One region of the Pseudoalteromonas sp. SG45-5 genome, then DNA from elsewhere that is predicted to be linked to it. Evidence: predicted binding sites of a transcription regulator. Region 1 holds the regulator's gene; the other holds the start of a gene.
What was found. Region 1 encodes NrdR, which represses ribonucleotide reductase genes. Its sites were predicted from a motif close to AAACACNANATNTNGTGTTT; they were not measured.
Positions count from the first base shown of each region.

Region 2: nrdA (class 1a ribonucleoside-diphosphate reductase subunit alpha) is a predicted target of NrdR. The motif match lies at 4,440-4,459, and genes of this name have one in related genera.

Region 1 covers NZ_JACJEM010000048.1:15,663-23,823, forward strand. The annotation lists gene thiL (thiamine-phosphate kinase) at 1-1, opposite strand, end outside; gene nusB (transcription antitermination factor NusB) at 90-500, opposite strand; gene ribE (6,7-dimethyl-8-ribityllumazine synthase) at 516-980, opposite strand; gene ribBA (bifunctional 3,4-dihydroxy-2-butanone-4-phosphate synthase/GTP cyclohydrolase II) at 1,082-2,194, opposite strand; gene H5119_RS15130 (riboflavin synthase) at 2,224-2,877, opposite strand; gene ribD (bifunctional diaminohydroxyphosphoribosylaminopyrimidine deaminase/5-amino-6-(5-phosphoribosylamino)uracil reductase RibD) at 2,905-4,029, opposite strand; gene nrdR (transcriptional regulator NrdR) at 4,032-4,481, opposite strand; gene glyA (serine hydroxymethyltransferase) at 4,588-5,844, opposite strand; gene thrC (threonine synthase) at 6,113-7,396, opposite strand; gene thrB (homoserine kinase) at 7,408-8,161, opposite strand, start outside.
Region 2 covers NZ_JACJEM010000035.1:29,789-37,949, reverse strand. The annotation lists gene yfaE (class I ribonucleotide reductase maintenance protein YfaE) at 567-839, opposite strand; gene nrdB (class Ia ribonucleoside-diphosphate reductase subunit beta) at 839-1,969, opposite strand; gene nrdA (class 1a ribonucleoside-diphosphate reductase subunit alpha) at 2,035-4,317, opposite strand; gene H5119_RS12410 (HAD family hydrolase) at 4,729-5,403, opposite strand; gene ubiG (bifunctional 2-polyprenyl-6-hydroxyphenol methylase/3-demethylubiquinol 3-O-methyltransferase UbiG) at 5,403-6,113, opposite strand; gene gyrA (DNA gyrase subunit A) at 6,290-8,161, shown strand, end outside.

The DNA.
Region 1 (8,161 bases):
TACACAAAAAAGCCGACCTATGCCGGCTCTCCTTTTTAACGGTTGTTTAAACAATTAATCTGAACATTAAAATTCAGAGTGAATTGTTATTACTTGCGTAAATGCTTAACAGCTTTATCAAGTACACCGTTTACAAATTTATGGCTGTCTTCTGCGCCAAATATTTTAGCCAGCTCAATACCTTCGTTAATAGCCACTTTATAAGGTACGTCTTCACGGAACTTAAGTTCATAGCTGCTTAAACGTAAAATTGCGCGCTCAACCATATCTAAGTCATCAAACGGACGTGTTAAATGTGGTGATACAGCTTCGTCTAGTTGCTTATAATTTACAGCAACACCCGTCGCTAGATCTTTAAAGTATTCAACATCAATTTTAGTAACGTCTGTTTCGATCAACATTTGTTGTTCGATATCGGCAATTAAATTGCCACTTATTTGCCAAGAATAAACGGCTTGGAGTGCTAAGATACGTGCTTTACGTCTTGCTGCTGGTTTCACAAAAATTCCTTAAACTTAAATTTTATCTAACACATTAACCATTTCGAGCGCGCCTAAAGCAGCTTCGCCGCCTTTATTGCCCATTTTGGTGCCAGCACGCTCAATTGCTTGTTCAATGCTTTCTGTGGTTAATACGCCAAATGCAACCGGGATATCATACTCAAGTGATACTTGCGCAAGACCTTTGTTTGATTCGCCAGCAACTAGGTCAAAATGTGGTGTACCACCTCTGATCACTACGCCTAAAGCGATGATTGCATCATACTCTTTTTTTGCCGCAACGCGTTTAGCCGCTAAAGGTAATTCTACTGCACCAGGTACATAAATAACGGTAATATCGTCATCAGATACGCCACCAGTGCGTTTTAGCTCATCAACAGCGCCTGCAAGGAGACTGCTACCAATAAAGTCATTAAAACGAGAAATGACAATGGCAAATTTCTTGCCCGGAGCGTACTTACTACCTTCAATAATTTTCATTTGATAACCCTAAAAATAAGTTCAAGCGGTTGCGATTGCGCAAAAATTGCTGCGCATCATACCATAAAAATAAAATAATAGACTAGTTAAAAGCAGAGCGCTTATTGTGGCTCAATATAGTCAATAACTTCTAAATGAAAGCCCGAAAGTGCATGGTACTTTTTAGGGCGACTCATTAATCGCATTTGCTTAATTCCAAGATCAGCAAGTATTTGCGAACCAACACCAACAGTACGAGATGTTCCTTGGAACTTACGAGGTGTCACATTCTCGCCTGCATCAGCTGCGGCAAATGCTTTTACTGTTGCCTCTAATTCTTCTGTACTTTCTTGTTTACCTAAAATAACTAATACACCGTCGTTTTTAGCAATGTACGCCATTGCATCAGAAAGCCCCCAACTACGGTCTGCGCTTCTATCTGAAAGTAAAATATCGTTAAAAGTACTCTGCAAATGTACGCGTACAAGTGTAGGTTCTTGCTCTTTTATTTCGCCCTTGAGCAATACGTAATGTAATTGGCCGTCGATCGTGTCTTTGTAAGTTACTAAATCAAATTCACCATGCTCTGTAGGTAGCTTACATTTTGCAACTTGTTCAATCGTGGTTTCGTTTAAATTACGATATTCGATTAAATCAGCAATGGTGCCAATTTTAATATCATGTTGTTTTGCAAAAACTTCTAAATCAGGGCGGCGCGCCATTGTGCCATCTGCATTTAGAATTTCAACAATAACAGATGATGCTTCAAGCCCAGCTAAACGCGCTAAGTCACAGCCAGCTTCAGTGTGCCCTGCGCGAGTTAATACGCCACCAGGTTGTGCCATGATAGGAAAAATATGACCAGGTTGAACAATATCACTTGGTACTGCGCCTTTTGCTATAGCAGCTTGTACTGTACGCGCTCTATCAGCGGCAGAAATACCCGTAGTTACACCTTTTGCGGCTTCAATCGACATTGTAAAGTTTGTCGAAAATGCAGCGCCATTATTTTTAACCATAAGCGGTAAATCAAGCTGCTCGCAACGCTCTTGCGTCATGGTTAAACAAATTAAACCACGGCCATGAGTTGCCATAAAATTAATTGCTTCTGCGCTAATATGTTCTGCTGCGATAATTAAATCGCCTTCATTTTCTCTGTCTTCATCGTCCATTAAAATAACCATTTTACCAATTTTAATGTCGTCGATGATTTCTTGTGCGCTGTGTAAATTCATAAATTTGCTCGTGTAAGTTGTCAGTTTCGTTATTTAATAAAGCCCGCTTTAGCGAGTAAGCTCATCGAAATATTTGAGCCCGTTGGTTGTTCTGCACCTTTTATAAGACGCTCTAAATAACGTGCAATTTGATCGACTTCTAAATTAACTTGAGTGCCCACTTTAAAATGAGCAATGGTAGTTTGCTCACTCGTATGAGGAACAATTGTTAATTTGAATTTATTACCTTCTACAGCGTTAACTGTCAGGCTTATACCATCAATACATACCGAACCTTTGTACGGAATGTATTTCATTAAATCTTCGTCAGTTGCAAGCCAATATTCTGTTGCCCTGGCGTTTTTTGTGACACTTGTAATCGTTGCAATACCATCAACATGACCAGAGACCAAATGGCCCCCCAGACGTGAAACAGGTTGCATTGCTTTTTCAAGATTAACAGTTTGCCCTATAGCATAGTGAGCAAATCCAGTTAAACCAATCGTCTCATTAGATAAATCAGCACTAAAACCGTCAATATGTTTATCAACTACGGTTAAGCAAACGCCATTGGTTGCAATGCTATCGCCTAGCTTTACGTCTTTCATATCAAGATCAGCACTTTGAATACGAATGGCTAAGTCGCCTTGTTTTTTTTGTAATAAAGCAATTTTGCCTGTGGCTTCTATTATCCCAGTAAACATAGCGCTACTCTTTTTTATTAAGTGATTTTAATAAGTTTTCAGCGCAGTGATACGTATATCGTCACCAATGCGTGTACATTCATTAAATGTTAAATTAACGGTATTTTGCATACTCGTCAATTCAGGAAAATTAACTAAACTTTTTGCATTATTGCCCATTAGTTTAGGCGCTAAATAAAAAACAAACTCGTCAATTAAATCAAGATCTGTCATTTTACCAGCAAGTGTTGCGCCCGCCTCAAGCCACACATTATTAAAATGCAGTTGCCCAAGTTTTTCTAAAACCACCTGCAAATCAACTTTGCCATTACTTTCTTTTACTTCAATATGCTTTACAAAATGCGGCCACTGTAGTGATTTATCAACCTTGGTGGTAAATATAATTATATCACTTTGAATGTTGAATAAAGCAAGGTTAGGCGTTAAGCGGTTTTGAGAATCAATAATAACACGCACAGGTTGCCGTAGCGCTAAATCGGTAGGGAGTGGGCACGGTAATTCACTTAGTCGTACATTTAATTTTGCATCATCTACTAATACGGTATCGGCGCCGGTTAAAATAGCGCAGCTTTTTGCACGGTATAATTGCACATCTTGGCGAGCAGCGGTGCCTGTGATCCACTTACTTTGACCATTTTTAAGCGCTGTTTTACCATCTATACTTGCTGCCATTTTACAGGTTACATAAGGTAAGCCTTGTTCCATTCGCTTAAAAAAGCCAACGTTGAGTGCCCGCGCTTGTGATTCAAGTAATCCATGAGCAACGTCAATGCCCGCGTCGCTCAGTATTTTAAGACCTTTACCTGCAACTTGTGGGTTTGTATCAACCATAGCGGCAATTACTTTTACTATGCCCGCCTTTTTTAAGCCTTCAGCACACGGTGGTGTACGCCCATAGTGACCACAAGGTTCAAGCGTTACATAAGCCGTTGCACCTTGTGCATTATTACCCGCTATTGCCAGTGCATTTACTTCAGCATGACCTTGACCAGCTAATTGATGGAACCCCTCACCAATGATTTGATTATTCTTAACTAATACACAGCCAACATTAGGATTAGGTGTGGTAGTAAACTCGCCTTTTTTGGCAAGCTCTATCGCGCGCGCCATATACATTTTGTCATGTTCAGTAAAAGGAACTTGGTTAAGCATTATTACTCCCCTAAGCGGGCAATTTCTTCGCCAAATTCGCGTATGTCTTCAAATGAACGATAAACAGAAGCAAACCTTACATAAGCAACTTTATCGAGCTTTTTAAGCGCTTCCATAATGCATTCACCCACTAAGTGGCTTGAAATCTCCCGCTCACCCGTTGCACGTAATTGCGATTTTATTATGTTAACCACTTCTTCAACCTGTTCAGTACTTACTGGACGTTTCTCAAGTGCACGATTTAAACCATTCAACAGTTTATCTTCATTAAACGGCTCCCGACTGCCATCTTGCTTAACAACACGTGGCATAACCAGTTCAGCGCCTTCAAATGTAGTAAAGCGCTCGTGGCAGTCATTGCACTCACGGCGCCTGCGAACTTGATGGCCTCCACCAACAAGGCGTGAGTCAATAACTTTAGTATCTTTTGCGGTACAAAATGGACAATGCATAGCTCGGTACTTCCGTTTTAAAACAAAAAAGACCGCTAAATAGCGGTCTTTTATCTTAGCAAAAAAATAGGGCCTGTTGTGCTCTAAATTACTGCTGCTTATGCAATTAAGCGTATACAGGTAATTTTGCACAAATTGCTTTTACTTTTTCTTTAACTTGCGCCTGTACAGATTCATCAGTGATGTTATCTAGTACGTCACAAATCCAGCCAGCAAGCTCTTTTGATTCTTCTTCTTTGAAACCACGACGAGTGATTGCAGGAGAACCAATACGCAAACCAGATGTTACAAATGGAGAACGTGGATCGTTTGGCACTGAGTTTTTATTAACTGTGATGTTAGCGTTACCAAGGGCTGCGTCTGCATCTTTACCAGTAATATCTTTATCGATTAAATCGAGTAGGAATAAGTGGTTTTCAGTTTTGTCAGATACGATTTTGTAGCCGCGCTCTTGCATTACAGCAACCATTGCTTTTGCGTTTTTAACAACTTGTGTTTGGTATACTTTAAATTCTGGTTGAAGCGCTTCTTTAAATGCCACTGCTTTTGCTGCAATAACGTGACATAAAGGGCCACCTTGGCCACCAGGGAAAACTGCGCTGTTAAGCTTTTTATAGATTGCTTCGTCGCCACATGCAGAAATAATTAAACCACCACGAGGGCCTGCAAGTGTTTTATGCGTAGTTGTAGTTACAACATGTGCATGAGGAACTGGGCTTGGGTAAACCCCTGCCGCAATTAAACCTGCAACGTGAGCCATATCAACAAACAGGTAAGCACCTACTTTGTCAGCAATTTCACGGAATTTAGCCCAATCAACAATACCTGAGTACGCTGAGAAACCACCAATAATCATTTTTGGTTTGTGCTCAAGTGCTAGTGCTTCAACTTGTGCGTAATCAATTTCGCCCGTTGCTTCATCTAGTCCGTATTGGATTGCATTGTAAAGCTTACCAGAGAAGCTTACGTGAGAACCGTGAGTTAAGTGACCACCATGAGCTAAGCTCATACCTAATACAGTATCGCCTGCTTCTAATAGCGCTAGAAAAACAGCAGCGTTTGCTTGCGAACCAGCATGTGGCTGTACGTTTGCGTAGTCAGAACCAAATAATTCGTTAGCACGGTCAATTGCTAATTGCTCAACAACATCTACATGCTCACAACCGCCATAATAACGTTTGCCTGGGTAACCTTCTGCGTATTTGTTAGTAAGCTGTGAACCCTGTGCTTCTAGTACACGTGGGCTACAGTAGTTTTCAGATGCAATTAGTTCAATGTGCTCTTCTTGGCGAGCAGTTTCTTTAGTGATTGCGTCAAATAACTCTGGATCAAAATCCGAAATATTCATGCTACGTTCTAACATTGGGGTCTCCTAGGGCAACGTGTATGGTGTTTTTTAGAGGCTTTATTGTACGCTTTAAACGACTCTTTGCCTACGCTCTTAAGTTGAGGATATTTAAACAGGGATTGAAACTATTTCACAGACTTTTTAAGATGATATTTTTTAATAAGTACATAACTATTTTAAATGAATTTCATTTTTCACATTTAATTAGCTAATGAAAGCCTCTCTTTTTTGAATTATAATTTATAAAAAAAGCGGCCATAGCCGCTTCAATTGTTATTTTTTATTATCCTAGCTTTACAAGTATTTCTGTACGTAATGCGTCGTAATCGGCGTTTATATCGCTTGCTAGACATGGTTTTGCTAATGCATCGCTAAGTGGTTTTGGCATATCCAATTCAATATTTAAAATATCCTCCACGCTTTCTTTAAACTTAGCAGGGTGAGCGGTCGCTAAAAAGATACCCGCTGCACCAGGCGCTCGATTTTCAACAAGACCTTGGTACGCAATAGCAGTGTGAGGCTCTGCAACATAACCCGTTTGTTGAATTTTTTTCATCACCGATTGCGTGTCTTGCTCGTTTACGCTAGTTGAATAAAAGTTATCGTAGCTAAACCAGTTATTATCTAACATTGTTTGCACACGCGGCCAGTTGTTTGGCTTACTTACATCCATTGCATTTGAAAGCGACTCAAGTGTTGCGTTTGGCGTCCACGTTTTATCAAGCATAAAGCGCGGCACAGTATCATTTTGGTTGGTTGTTGCACTTAATTTACCTACAGGTAAGCCAATAACTGCACCAATCATTGCAGCACATACATTACCAAAGTTGCCACTTGGCACTGATATATGCGCTGTTGCGCGTTTTTCTTTTGGTAGTTGTGCAATGGCCTCAAAGTAATAACAAACCTGAGCAACTAAACGGCTAATATTAATTGAATTAGCAGAATTAAGCCCAAGTGTTGATTTAACTTCTTCATCTAAAAAGGCATTTTTAACCAACTCTTGGCAATCATCAAAACTGCCCTCAACTGCGTAACAATGAATATTGTTACCTAGCGTAGTAAATAGCTTTTGCTGAGCAAGTGAAATTTTGCCTTTAGGATATAAAATTACAACATCAATATTTGGCTTATTATAAAAAGCATGTGCAACGGCTGCACCAGTATCGCCCGATGTTGCGGTTAAAATAGTTACTTTTTCATCTTTATTAAATTGCGCCAAACACTCTGCCATAAAGCGACCACCAAAGTCTTTAAACGCAAGTGTAGGACCATGAAATAGCTCTAAACAGTATGTGTTCTCTTGTACTTCCACCAGCTTAACTGGAAAGTTAAATGCATTTTTAACCATTTGTGCCACAGTGTCGCTTGGTAGCTCATCACCAATCAGGTGGGATAATATTTTGCCGCTGCGTGTAACAAAGTCCATATCAAGCAGTGCATCAACATCGGACAGTGGCAGCAGGGATTCAGGGAAAAACACTCCTTGATTACGACCCAAACCTGTTTTTACGGCTTCAACGAACGACACTTTTTGTGAGCACTCTTTTAAATTATGTAATTGCATGACTACCTATCCTATAAAACTGTTAATTGACGCGTGCCGTCGTTATCTAATTTACAAATGTGGCAAAAGCCTTGCTCGTTAATGTAATTTGCTTCTAACCACTGCGCGCATTGCTGTGCAGCTTCAAGTGTTTTACATACGCTAAACAAGGTGGGCCCTGCGCCCGAAATACTCACTATTTCAGCGCCCAGTGCTGGCAAGCTTGCTTTGGCTTCACTAAAACCTTTAATAAGCGGTGCGCGGTAAGGTTCTGCTATTTCATCTTTCATTATGCTCAGCGCATCGTCAAAACGATTAGTTAACAGTAAGCTACTAAATGCCGATAAACGCTGTGCAAACTCAACACTTGCATGCATGCTCAACTCTTTTGGTAAAACCGAGCGCGCTTTTGCAGTGTTGAGTGAAAAACCAGGGAACGCAGCAACGTAGTACCAATTTTCATCAACAGGCAGTGCAATCGATTTATCAGGGATTAAATCACCAGTTAACTGCAAGCCACCTAAATAACATGGCGTAATATTATCGTAATGACGACCGCCGCTTACTACAGCTTCAAAGTCAGCCATCAGTTCAATAAGCTCAACCTGACTTAAATTAGTTTGTGCAAATTGATCAAGGGCAGCAAAAGTAGCCACGACCGAACACGCACTAGATCCAAGTCCAGATCCAATTGGTAAATTCTTTTTAAGCTCGAGCTTTACGCTTGGCATAGTAGGCGCAACATGCGCTCTAAAATGCACTAAGCACTGGTACGCTAAATTATCC
Region 2 (8,161 bases), on a different contig from region 1:
CTCTGGATAATAAATCTATCTCGAGCAGCTATTTTCAGCGCTAACTGCGTTGAATTTACTTGCAATAGGTCCGCTATTGACGCATAAATTCGCCATGTTTTCACTGAGAATCTCTGGCTAGGGCCTGTTTATCTTTCGAGGTTAAATTTGCAGCAGACTGTTTGGTATTTAAGCAAGGCAGAGCCTATGTAGTGTGGTTATTCCCCATAAATAGGCGATAACGCAGCATAAATGCCAAACATGCGCTGCCCGAAGGGCTCTGCCTAGGGGCAATTAACTCTTTGTTGCTCGGTTTTTACTTAGCCCACTAGGTTACAAACCTCACGCCGCGATTAAATCGCCCCTAGATTGAACAAATTTTAATCCTGAAAGGTCAACAGGCTCTAGAGAAAAATAAATTTAAATATCATTATGGTTCAATATGTTAGTAAATTTCTTAACCAGAGCTCAGGTTACGTAATCAATTAGAGAAATAAAGCCTGACGCTAACGGCGTTAAAATTTCAGCCTTGTTGTTGATATGACTTTCTTACCTCAAAGTAGACCACTTAATCAAGCGAATTGGTATTACTTTAAGTTAATGCTTATATTACCGTTGGGTTTACAGCAGCATAGGAGGATCTCGCCTTCGCGGACAAACGCTAGTGGCTCTTCATTATATTCAACGTTACCGGATACCAAAATAGCCCTGCACGCACCGCAATAGCCTTCACGGCATTGAAATGCAACGTCTATTTTTTTAGATTCTAAGCAGTGTAAAAGAGAAGGGCAGCCAGTATTAAATTCTATACGCTGGCTGCTTTGTGCAAGAGTTATACTTGCAGTTGTACTGTCACTCATTATAAATCAAAGTCACCAAATTCTGAGGCATCAACTTGAGAGTCTATTTGACCAACAAGGTATGAGCTTATTTCGGCTTCTTGCGGTGCAACCTGAACGTTATCAGAAACAAGCCATGAGTTTATCCATGGAATAGGGTTACTGTTGTTTTCAAATTGTGCTGGTAAACCAATCGCAGTCATACGCGCATTGGTGATGTATTCAACGTACTGACATAGAATATGTTTATTTAAACCAATCATTGAGCCGTCTTTGAATAGGTATTCTGCCCATTCTTTCTCTTGCTCTGCGGCTTCTACAAACATTTTGATTGCTTCGTCGCGGCATTGGGCAGCAACAATCGCCATTTCTGGGTCGTCTTTACCGTCTTGCATAATGTTTAGAATATGCTGAGTGCCCGAAAGGTGTAGTGCTTCATCGCGCGCAATAAGCTTGATGATTTTAGCGTTACCTTCCATCAGCTCACGCTCAGCAAACGCAAACGAACATGCAAAGCTTACGTAAAAGCGAATCGCTTCAAGAATGTTTACCGACATCATAGCGAGGTAAAGTTTCTTTTTAAGCTCAAACAAATTCACGAGAACAGTTTTACCATTAATCTCGTGTTTGCCTTCACCGTATAAATTATAAAGCGATACAGAGTTGATTAAGTCGTCGTAGTATTTAGTTACCGCATCAGCACGTTCGCTAATTTTATCGTTGCTAACAATGTCATCAAAAATAAGTTCAGGCGCTTGCGTTACGTTACGAATAATATGCGTGTACGAGCGGCTATGAATTGTTTCACTAAACGCCCATGTTTCTATCCACGTTTCAAGTTCTGGTAGCGATACGATAGGTAGTAGGGCTACGTTTGGCGAACGCCCTTGCACGCTATCAAGTAACGTTTGATATTTTAAGTTACTTAAAAATATGTGCTTTTCGTGATCAGGTAAAGCTTGAAAGTCTAAACGGTCTTTACTTACATCTACTTCCTCAGGACGCCAAAAGAAAGATAGTTGCTTCTCAATTAATTTTTCAAAAATAGGGTATTTTTGTTGATCATAACGAGATACGTTTACAGTTTGGCCAAAAAACATTGGCTCTTGCATTTGATTATTATGGTTTCGGCTAAAAGTAGTATAAGACATGTTTATCACTCAAAAAACTATCAGAAAAAGCGGGCTAGATGCCCGCTTAAAATTAAAATCAGCAGTTATATTTTACACGCGCCGCCTTCACAATCGTCATCTTCCACGTCAGGAGTATCTTCTTGTGAATCTGAGGCACCATCGCGTGTATTGTGGTAATACAAGGTTTTAACACCTAGTTTGTACGCGCTCAGTAAGTCTTTTAACAAGACTTGCATAGGTACTTTACCGCCTTCGAATTTATTTGGATCATAATTTGTGTTTGCTGATATTGTTTGGTCAACAAATTTTTGCATTATGCCCACAAGTTGTAAGTAACCATCGTTTGATGGGATATCCCACAGTAATTCGTAGTTATCTTTTAAACGCTCGTACTCAGGTACCACTTGTTTTAAAATGCCGTCTTTACTTGCTTTAACGCTAATATGGCCACGTGGTGGCTCAATACCATTTGTTGCATTAGAGATTTGCGACGATGTTTCTGATGGCATTAACGCACTTAGTGTTGAGTTACGCATACCGTGCTCTTTAATATTTGCACGTAGTGTATCCCAATCAAGATGAAGTGGCTCATCACAAATTTTATCTAAATCACGTTTATACGTATCGGTTGGCATTATACCTTGTGAGTACGTTGTTTCGTTAAATTTAGGGCATGCACCACGCTCTTTAGCAAGTTCGTTAGATGCCTTCATTAGGTAATATTGAATCGCTTCAAATGTTTTGTGAGTCAGTGCATTTGCGCTGCCATCAGAATAACGTTTACCGTTTTTAGCTAGGTAATATGCGTAGTTAATGACACCTATTCCTAACGTTCGACGACCCATAGTTGCATTTTTAGCAGCCGGTACTGGGTAGTCTTGGAAATCAAGTAAGTTATCAAGGGCACGCACCGCAAGCTCAGCTAGCTCTTCAAGCTCATCAAGTGATTCTATTGCACCTAAGTTAAACGCAGACAGTGTACAAAGGGCAATTTCGCCTTCTTCGTCATTTACGTTATTAAGTGGCTTGGTTGGTAATGCAATTTCTAAACATAAGTTAGATTGGCGAATAGGCGCAACTTTAGCAATGAACGGGCTGTGTGTATTACAGTGATCCACATTTTGTAAATAAATACGACCTGTACTTGCACGCTCTTGCGCAAACATAGAGAAAAGCTCAATGGCTTTAATGCGTTTTTTACGAATAGACTCATCTTGTTCGTATTTTACGTAAAGCGCATCAAATTCCGCTTGGTCTTCAAAAAATGCATCGTAAAGGCCTGGCACATCGGATGGGCTAAATAACGTAATGTAATCGTCTTTAATTAAACGAGAATACATTAATTTATTAAATTGTACGCCGTAATCTAGGTGACGAACACGGTTGTCATCTACACCACGGTTATTTTTAAGAACCAGTAGGTTTTCTACTTCTAAGTGCCAAAGCGGGTAGAATAATGTTGCAGCGCCGCCACGTACACCACCTTGCGAACAGCTTTTAACAGCCGTTTGAAAGTGCTTATAAAAAGGAATACAGCCAGTGTGATAAGCTTCACCGTTACGGATGTGACTACCTAGCGCACGAATTCGACCTGCATTTATACCAATACCTGCACGTTGTGATACGTACTTAACAATGGCAGAGGATGTTGCATTGATTGAATCAAGGCTATCACCACACTCTATTAATACACATGAGCTAAACTGACGAGTAGGAGTACGTACACCTGCCATAATAGGCGTAGGTAATGAAATTTTGAACAACGATACGGCATCGTAAAAACGCTTAATGTACGAAACGCGTGTTTCACGTGGGTAGTCTGCAAATAGACTTGCGGCGACTAAAATATATAAAAACTGCGCGCTTTCGTATATCTCGCCCGTTACACGGTTTTGAACGAGGTATTTACCTTCAAGTTGCTTAACAGCCGCGTAACTAAAATTTAGATCGCGTGAGTGATCAAGGTATTCATCTAGTTCATCAAATTCTTGCTCTGTGTAATCAGCAAGTAAATGTGCATCGTAGCGCTTATCGCCAACCATTTTAGTTACGTGATCAAATAAACGCGGTGGCTCAAATTGGCCATACGCTTTTTTACGTAAATGAAATACAGCTAAACGCGCTGATAGGTACTGATAATCTGGCGATTCTTTTGAAATCTGATCTGCGGCAGCTTTAATAATGGTTTCGTGGATGTCTTTAGTGCGGATACCATCGTAAAATTGAATGTGAGATTTTAATTCAACTTGTGAAACCGAGACGTTATTTAAACCTTCGGCGGCCCATTCAATAACGCGATGGATCTTATCAAGATCAAGTGGCTCTTTACGGCCGTCACGTTTGCTTACAGATAACAGTTGGTTCATAGCTTTGCCTGTATTCCTTGGGGATTTAGTATTTTGACCAATGTTGTACTCCTTAAATTACAGCAGGAGCACTCATTTATTATAAGTTTCACCAAATTGATGAATTTAATTGAATAACATTTGGCCACAATATCTGGTGTTGTTCAATTTAGAGATCACAAGATAGTGTGGTCTGAGTCGTTTTGCAAGGGACATAATTGCCCCTATTTGTGGATAACTTTGGGATAACACACTTGTGTTAGTAAGCATTAACCTTTGATCATTAGGTGAAGTTGAAATTTCTAAAAATCAACTAATGATCTACTAAATTTGCGCTTTTAAAAAATAAATTGTAACTGAGTTTTTTATCAGCAGACTTTGACTAAAAACTGACTAAATCACAATATATAGTGTTTATAAATTAACATGGCACTATATATGGTTAAAAACATCAATTGGACTTTGCCAGTTAAAATCAGCTTTCCAGCTTAATGCTTCTTCATTGTTGGGTATGTAACCCCAAAGTGCTGTGGCGGTGTGCATACCTGCAGCTTTACCTGCTTGTATATCACGCTGTGCATCACCAATGTACAAACAACGGTTTGGTTTTACTGCCATAAGCTTTGCACAATGTAGTAGTGGTAGCGGTGATGGTTTGGCCTCAGCCAAGGTATCGCCACTTATGACTACGCTGGCGTTTTTTAAAGCGGGGATTGCTGCCACCAAAGGATCGGTTAAAAATCCTGGTTTGTTGGTCATGATCCCCCACTTGATCTTTTTTTGATCAAGCGCGATAAGTAAAGATTCTACGCCTTTAAAACACGTGGTGTGTTTTGCTATGCTGGCCGCGTATTCATCAAGCAGTTGTTTTATAAGTTCTGCCTGTGGCTGCTCAGGCCATTTATCTTTAAAACCTGCAGCTAACAGTGCACCCGCTCCATTAGAGGCTGCGAGACGGTATACATCGCTTGTTACTTCATCCATTTGTTGTGCGCGAAGTACCGCATTTAGCGCAGCACCTAAGTCGTCGGCGGTATCGAGTAGGGTGCCATCTAAATCAAACAAAAATGCGTCGTACTCTATATGAGGTAAATGAGAGTTCGCCATTAGGCTAACTTCTCAAAGTGTAGAATGTAATTTACGCTTACATCTGTGTTAAGTGTATATTGTTTTGATAATGGATTATATGATAACCCCGCACTTGCACGTACCTTTAAACCGGCTTGCTCAGCCCATGCAATCAGTTGCGCAGGTTTTATAAACTTTTTATGGTCATGTGTACCCTCAGGCACCATTTTCAGCAGCTTTTCGGCGCCAACAATCGCATATAAGTAGGCCTTAGGTGTTTTGTTCAAAGTTGAAAAAAACACATCTGCGCCTGGTTTTGCAAGTGCGGCTACGGCATGAATAATAGAAGCAGGGTCTGGAACGTGCTCTAGCATTTCCATGCAGGTGATCACATCAAAGCGAGCAGGGCGCTGTGTTGCAAACTCTTCTGCAGGCACTTTAATGTATTCTACATTTACACCGGTTTCTAGACTATGCAATTTAGCAACAGTTAAGGGCTCCTGACCCATATCGATACCCGTCACTTTTGCACCCATACGCGCCATACTTTGGCTTAGAATACCGCCGCCACAGCCAACATCGAGTGTGTCTTTATCAAACAGACCTTGGGTTTTATGCGCTATAAAGTCTAAACGTAACGGGTTAATTTCGTGAAGAGGTTTAAACTCTCCCTCTAAATCCCACCAACGCTCTGCGATGGCTTCAAATTTTGCTATTTCTGCGTGATCTACATTTTGATGTTCGGTCATAAAATACTTCCTCGTCAATCTGAGGCCATTATATAGGGCAAAATTGATAAATCGCAAAGTTTTGCGCCTGTAAATTAAAATTAATTGTGATAGCATAGCTGTTAGTAATAATAACAAATACTCTTGATGCCTAATACTGGGTTGTTGAGAGCAAATACTGAAGGAATGTGATATCAATGACTGATTTCGCCCATGGCATTCAGCCGGTCAATATTGAAGACGAGTTAAAAAACTCCTACTTAGATTACGCGATGAGCGTAATTGTAGGACGTGCATTACCAGACGTACGTGATGGTTTAAAACCTGTTCACCGCCGCGTTTTGTTTGCAATGAACGAGCTTAGTAATGATTGGAACAAGCCTTACAAAAAATCGGCACGTGTTGTCGGTGACGTAATCGGTAAGTACCATCCACACGGCGATAGTGCAGTTTACGACACGATAGTACGCATGGCGCAGCCATTTTCACTTCGTTACATGTTAGTCGATGGTCAAGGTAACTTCGGTTCGGTTGATGGTGATTCAGCAGCAGCAATGCGTTATACAGAAGTACGTATGGCAAAAATGTCGCATGAATTATTAGCCGATCTTGACAAAGAAACGGTTGATTTCGTTCCTAACTACGATGGCACAGAGCAAATCCCAGACGTTTTACCGACAAAAGTTCCTAACTTATTAGTAAACGGTTCATCGGGTATAGCTGTAGGTATGGCAACAAACATACCACCTCACAATCTAACTGAAGTTGTGAATGGGTGTTTAGCACTTATTTTGAATCCTGATTTAACGATTACTGAGTTAATGGATTACATTCCGGGTCCTGATTTCCCTACAGCTGCGATTATCAACGGTAAAAAAGGCATAGAGCAAGCCTACCAAACTGGCCGTGGTAAAGTGTACATGCGTGCACGTGCAGAGATTGAAACAGACGAAAAAACCGGTCGTGAAACAATTATAGTGCACGAAATTCCGTATCAAGTTAATAAAGCACGTCTAATTGAAAAAATTGCCGAGCTTGTTAAAGATAAAAAAATTGAGGGCATTAGTGCACTTCGTGATGAATCCGATAAAGACGGTATGCGTATCGTTATTGAGATCAAACGTGGTGACGTAGGCGAAGTTATTTTAAATAACTTATATGCACAAACTCAGTTACAAACTGTATTTGGTATGAACATGGTTGCTTTAATTAATAACCAACCTAAGTGTTTTAATCTAAAAGAAATGCTTGAAGAGTTTATTATTCACCGTCGTGAAGTAGTAACTCGCCGTACTGTTTTTGATTTACGCAAAGCGCGCGACCGTGCACACATGCTAGAAGGCTTAGCTATTGCACTTGCAAACATTGACCCTATTATCGAACTTATTCGCAAGTCCCCCACGCCTGCTGAAGCTAAAATTGCTCTAACAGCACGTTCGTGGGAATTAGGTAATGTACAAGCTATGCTTGAAAAAGCAGGCGAAGATAATGTTGCACGCCCAGATTGGCTTGCTGCCGATTTAGGTATTCGTGATGGTCAGTACTTTATTTCTGAGCAACAAGCCCAAGCTATCTTAGACTTACGTTTACATAAGCTAACAGGTCTTGAGCATGAAAAAATCCTTAGTGAATACCAAACATTATTAGATTTAATTGCTGAGCTTTTATATATTTTGGCAACACCAGAGCGTTTAATGGAAGTTATTCGTGATGAGTTAGTTGAAATTAAAGCACAATACGGCGATGAACGTCGTACAGAAATTAATGCCGCAGCTCACGATATCAGCCTTGAAGACTTAATTACGGAAGAAGACGTTGTCGTCACACTTTCTCACGAAGGTTATGTGAAATATCAGGCATTGTCTGATTACGAAGCACAACGCCGTGGTGGTAAAGGTAAATCAGCAACGAAGATGAAAGATGAAGATTTCATTGAACGTCTACTCGTTGCAAATACGCACGATACTATTTTATGTTTCTCTACGGCCGGTCGTTTATATTGGCTTAAAGTATATCAGTTACCACTGGCAAGTCGTGCAGCGCGCGGTAAGCCAATTGTTAACTTGTTA